DNA from 2 places in the Paenibacillus sp. FSL H3-0469 genome. Region 1 is predicted to be linked to the other one. Evidence: riboswitches for the same ligand, from Rfam matches in the RefSeq annotation. Region 1 holds a riboswitch; the other holds the start of a gene.
What was found. A riboswitch is a leader RNA that binds a small molecule or an ion and turns the genes downstream of it on or off. The one in region 1 is predicted to bind cyclic di-GMP.
Positions count from the first base shown of each region.

Region 2: linked by a shared signal. The riboswitch ahead of NSS83_RS22275 (choice-of-anchor A family protein) and the one ahead of NSS83_RS28705 (PA14 domain-containing protein) in region 1 are both predicted to bind cyclic di-GMP.

Region 1 is NZ_CP150302.1:6,576,949-6,580,130, forward strand. Features, by position in the region: gene NSS83_RS28700 (MFS transporter) at 1-1,165, shown strand, start outside; cyclic di-GMP riboswitch class I at 1,251-1,352, shown strand; gene NSS83_RS28705 (PA14 domain-containing protein) at 1,333-3,182, shown strand, end outside.
Region 2 is NZ_CP150302.1:5,051,136-5,054,317, forward strand. Features, by position in the region: gene NSS83_RS22270 (hypothetical protein) at 136-513, opposite strand; cyclic di-GMP riboswitch class I at 1,262-1,355, shown strand; gene NSS83_RS22275 (choice-of-anchor A family protein) at 1,438-3,182, shown strand, end outside.

The sequences.
Region 1 (3,182 bases):
ATACCTTCTGGCTACAGTGCTTGCAGGGACGTTCCTCAACGTATATCTGTGGAAAAGCCGGCAGAACTTCGCCATGATCGGCTGGTTCACCGTGGCCCAGCAGCTTGCCGTGGGTCTCAGCTTTTGGCTGGGCGGCAAGTGGGTGAAAGAACATAACAAAATGAATGCCCTGCGGCTGGGAATTGCCGTATCGGGCTTTTTTTATTTGCTGGTGCTGTGGCTTCGCGAAGAAGCAGTGCATTATATTTGGCCGCTGGGTGGGGTCCTCGGGCTATCCATCGGGCTGTATTGGCTGGCATTTAACATTGTTTTCTTCGAGATTACGGACGCTGCGAACCGCGATTTCTATAACGGGTGGATGGGTCTGCTGGGTTCCCTGACGGGAATAGCCGGCCCCTGGGTGTCCGGCTGGATGATCTCCCGCTGGCAAGGCGGACAAGGCTACCGTATGGTATTCATATTGTCTTTATGTATCTATGGGGTGGCTGCTGTGCTAAGTTTCTGGCTGCGCAAACGGCCGCGCGGCGAAGCCTATCTCTGGCTGGAGCCCTGGCGCGAGCTTACCCGCAGGCGCAGTCCTTGGCGGCCAGTTGCGGCGGCGCTAGTGTTCCAGGGTATCCGGGAAGGCGTATTCTCCTTCCTGATCGGTCTGCTCGTCTACATTGCTGCACAGGAGGAGAGCAAGCTGGGACAGTTCGCCCTGCTGACCTCCGCCGTCTCCCTGATCAGCTATTATGCGGCCGGCAGATGGTTCAAGCCCCGTGCCCGGCTCGGCGGTATGCTGGCAGGCAGTCTGCTGCTCATCGCCTTCCTTCTTCCGCTGCTGTGGAAGGTGAATTTTACCACCCTCCTGATCATGGGAATCGGGACCTCACTCTGCCTGCCGCTCTACATGCTGCCGATGCTGTCCACCAGCTTCGACCTTATGGGAGTGTCCGAGGAGAGCGCCGGCAAACGCGTGGAATTGGTAGTGCTAAGAGAGCTTAGCCTGATGAGCGGCCGCCTCCTTGGTCTGCTGATCTTCATCGCCGTGCTGTCACTGGACCAATCTCCGCAGACCATTACGCTGCTTATGCTGCTGCTAGGTGCGGCGCCGCTGGGGAGCTGGGTGGTGGTGCGGAAGATGCTGGGTTTAAATGTTCACAGAAATAACAATATTATATGATTCAAATATAGGGTATTATTGCCAAGGTAAGTACAGATTGTATTTGAAGTGAATTCAAAATGATTTCGCATGAATTTAACCATTAGAACTAAAAAGGCAAACCTGTACGAAAGTCAGGGACGCAAAGCCACGGGCCTTACCACAGGGCGGGAGATACCCATCTGTGAATGGTAGCCGGGCCGCTCTTTCCGGTGGTTTTTTTGCGCCCTTTTTTAATTGAAGTGTTAAATGAGCGGAGGTCTTTTATGACAAATAGGAAAAGCTTTATATGTAAGGTACTGTGTTTTATCATTTTGGCTCAAATTCTTGCACCTTTTGTAGAATTCTCAGGGATGAAAATTTCCGCACAGGACAGTATTCTCAGGATCCGGTTTCAGCCCGAAGAAGCCCCTGTACAGGACGGAGAGCTTGCAGATTCTGGAGCCGTTTTTAGCGTCAAAAACCAATACTCCTACGGCTGGAACATGGATCATACCGATGCAACAGTCTCAAGAGATACATACGATGACTCCGGCATAAGTAGCCTTACACGAATCCATCCGGATGGAAAATGGGAAATTGCACTAGACAATGGTACTTATGAAGTCTCGGTAACCGTAGGTGACTCTGTATATAGCAGCAACAACTCCCTTTCTGTTGAGAATATCAAAGTGATGGACGGACTCACTCTTGAAGCAGGGCAGCATAGAACAGTCAAGAAGAAGGTTGCTGTCGAAGATGGAAGACTCACGTTAAGTCAAATCAATGCTGCTGGAATGGAGACGGCTCTCAATAGCATAGAACTTTCATTGGTTAATACATACACTCCCGCCTTGATACCGCCTCAAATAAGTATGCCCTTTGAACCCAATAAGGTTGTTGGTGACAAAGTTCTTCTATCGGGAAGCATGACCAACATACACAACGCTCCGCCTTTTATTAGGGTGAACGGCCTGCAGGTAGAAATCTCCCGCCATATCCGCGAACAAATAGAATCTATTGAACAACAAATACAGCAGGTTAGCCAACATGCAGTGGCAATAGGAAATTCGGATATTGAAGCTATTCAAAGCTCTATCCGCTCCAGCGGCAAGAAGCCTGCAATTATTGCAGTCGGACAATTGAATTTAGAATCAAGCGTGACGTTCGGAAGCGCAGAACAGCCTGTCATTGTAATCGTCGACGGCATGAATACGAACCGGAAGCTGAATGTAACGGTGTACGGGTCGCTAATCCTCCGTGGAGGATTAAATGCCAATACGGAGTTGGATGTTAATGTTATCAACCCTGTACCAGATGAGAATCTAGGTAATCTATGGGTACAGGGGACGGTGCATTTAAATAATAATTCCAATGTACAAGTAGATAATGAATTGTTTGCAGGTTCTTTGGTCTATAACAATGGTTCGCTCGATCTATCCGCGGAACGGATAGTAGTACAAGGCAATATGAATATCAATACTATGGTAACTATGAATGTAGACGAAGAAATGTCTATTGGAGAAGTGGTTTCCAATAATTCAAGGGCAGAACTAAATGTAGCGCAGGGAGATCTGTTTGTCCGGGACAACGTCAGTGTGAATAATCATCTTAATATCACCACAGGCGGATTATTTGCAGTAGGCGGAAATGTCATCTCGAACCAAAGACCTATAATACATACGGGGAATGAGCAAGCTGGACGTACATTGTTGAAGTATGTTCTGTCGGGCCTTAAGGCCGAGTATTACAGCGGCAATGATTTTACGGGCAAGAAGGCCGTGAAGGTGGATGAATCTATTTCTTTGGCTGGCCCACCTGTTCTGGGTGTGCCGGGGATAGCAGACCAGCATTTCTCAGTAAGATGGACAGGGCAAATTCAACCTAACTATACAGATCAATATACCTTCTCCGCCAGAACGTCAGGTGGAGTCAGACTCTGGGTGAATGATCAGCTCCTGGTGGATGCCTGGACAACGAAGCAGCATGTGGAGCAAGGCACCATCCAGCTTGAAGCGGGGAAAAAATATGACCTGAAGATGGAATACGCTAATGATAT
Region 2 (3,182 bases), 1.5 Mb from region 1:
GGTGAGCCGGAGAATCCTGTATCCGGTAGCTGTGGTGGTTATATGCGGCACGTTAGGGTATTGGACGTTGTTAATGTAACCGCATCCGGGTGATCATTTCATGCAGAAGTCTGCCGCTTGCGGCAGGCTTCTTTGTTAGCTCTGCTTCGGGCCCTGCTCCGTCTTCTCCATACCCAGATATCTGCGCATATGCAGAGTGGCCTGGGCGGCAATCACATCATCCAGCAGCAGCATCCGCTCGTGATAACCCCTGCAGACGAATCTGGCTTCAACGCCCGCCTCCAGCCGCTGCTGTTCATAGACCTTCAGACCACGGGCGCGCATCCCGGCACGGGTCTCCCGCAGATCGGCAGAAGCGGCATGGACGGCCCTCTGGATCACCTCCAGATAAGGCGCAGGCGTGCGCAGCTCTGAGGATATAGCAGAAGCATCGCGCTCGAAGGCGGATAGAATAAGCGGCAGCAAAATATAGGATTTGACCAGCAGGTTATCCTGGCTCTCTGCTCTGTGCATCCCTCTCAACTCCTTGAAGAGAACGTATATTCGCATTGTAACTCACCTTTCAAAAATTAATCAATGGGTTTTATAAATTAACTTAAATAATGTGATATTTTTCACAAAAAAATAGAACGAATTATTATATATTAAAATTGAAATAATAAAGATTGAAAAATAAATCAGCTCAAAGGAGAATGGCAATGAGTCATGAAGGAAGTCTCCGCCGTGGTTTGGTATTCGGGATCATTCTAAGTGTTCCGCTATGGGTATCGATGATTGGCTGGATTCAGCTATTCGGGTCTGCCTAGGCGACATTTTATTCAAAATATATGAATTCTATTAGCAGGTGTCGTCCCTATGGGCGGCACTTTTTTTAGAGCTGACATGCCCGCAAATAGGTAAAATTGCATTGAATAGGAGCGGACAGTAAGCCGAGACGGGGTGAGACTAATAAAATAGGACAAATGCATCAAATTTTAATAATATAAATTCATATAATTATAGAGAAGAGAGATAAACGGCTGCAGCCAATTCTCTGATTTCTCGACTTTTTTCGTCGGCGGCTAAAAAGAGACTCGCCCATAAACCCTTATGGTACAAGGGTTAAATGAGGAGTCATCGCGAAAATAATTTCAAGAAATATACTGGGAATGGATTGACAATAGGGTGGGCGAGCGGATAAACTGAAATTAGTACAAAAGTAACAAATGTCATAGACTCAACAACGAATTTACATAAGCAAATCACAATTTCATACCGAAATCATGTACAAACGCAAACCGTATCGAAAGAACGGGACGCAAAGTCAGGAATCTACTGTCTCTATAAGTTGAGGCTAAGGTCGTCCGGCCGCCGTGAAGCTAACCCTTCGTGGCGGTCTTTTTTGTTGTTATAGTCGCGTGACAGATTCATAGAATAGTAACTAGGAGGTGTGGACTATTGAAAAAAAGAGTACGTAAAACAGCCGCCATCATAATGGCGGGCCTATTGACCTTATCCAGTGCCTTTACGTGGGGGACAGATGTTAGAGCAGCTTCAGGGGTACCGTATACTCCAACACCGGTTTTAGGAATCGCAGGGAATTTTAATGCTTTTATTCTCGGGGATTTTACGCAAGGCAATGATCAGATTGAAGGCCGCCTGGCAGCGGCAGGGAACATTACCCTCACCGGAGGTTACGGGGTAGCCAGAGCATACAGGGATGCTGCGCCGACGGATGTACTTGTGGCCGGCAAGAATTTTGTACATTCAGGCAGTGGAGAGATCTATGGAAATGTGGTATTTGGGGATAGCTTTACCGCCAATGAGCCTGGTGTCAACATCAAAGGCGGGAAGAAAAATGCCAGCCCGATTGATTTTGCCGCCGAGCAGCAGATGCTGATCTCCCGATCTACAGAGTATGGGGCCTTGGCCGATACGAAATCGGTAGCCAATAACTATGGGACACTAACCATAAATGCGCCGGATGCCTTCAATGTTGTTCATCTGGATGCCCCGACTCTGGCAAAAACAAATAATATCCAGTTTAACATTGCCCCGAACGCTACGTTGATTATTAATATTAGCGGGTCTACAGTCAATGTGCCTAGTTTTGCAATGAATAACGGCAGAGCCAGTCAAGTGTTGTTCAACTTTTACGAGGCTTCTGAGGTGAATATCGCTTATACCTCTTTCTATGGTAGTATTCTCGCCCCCCAAGCGGATGTTCATTATGCCGGAGCAGAGCTGTACGGGACCCTGATTGCAAAATTTTTTAGCGGCGGGGTTGAGATGCACCTTGGAATGTACGAGGGAGAGGGGCCGCCGCCGAGTCCGACGCCGACCGCAACGCCGACACCTAGTCCATCACCGACACCAACGGCTACACCAACGCCGACAGTGAAACCTACACCGACAGTAACGCCAACACCGACAGTAACGCCTACACCGACAGTGAAACCAACACCGACGGTAACACCGACTCCAACAGTAACACCGACACCGACCATAAAACCATCACCTACACCTGTGTGCACTCCAACTCCAAAGCCAACGCCAACAGTGAAGCCGACGCCAACGCCAACTGTGAAGCCGACGCCAACACCAACCGTAAAGCCGACGCCAACACCAACAGTGAAGCCGACGCCAACACCGACAGTGAAGCCGACACCAACACCAACAGTGAAGCCGACACCAACGCCAACTGTGAAACCAACACCAACGCCAACAGTGAAGCCGACGCCAACACCAACTGTGAAACCAACACCAACGCCAACCGTGAAGCCGACGCCAACAGTGAAGCCGACGCCAACGCCAACAGTGAAGCCGACGCCAACACCAACCGTGAAGCCGACGCCAACACCAACAGTGAAACCGACGCCAACACCAACCGTGAAGCCGACGCCAACACCAACGGTAAAGCCGACGCCAACACCGACAGCGGTGCCAACACCAACAGTGAAGCCAACACCAACGCCAACAGTGAAGCCGACACCAACGCCAACTGTGAAACCAACACCAACGCCAACAGTGAAGCCGACGCCAACACCAACCGTGAAGCCGACGCCAACACCAACAGCCGTACCGACACCAACGCCAACGGCAGTGCCAACACCAACGCCGACAGCGGTGCCAACACCAACGCCAACGGCAGAGCCAACACCAACGCCAACGGCAGTGCCAACACCGACGCCAACAGCGTTGCC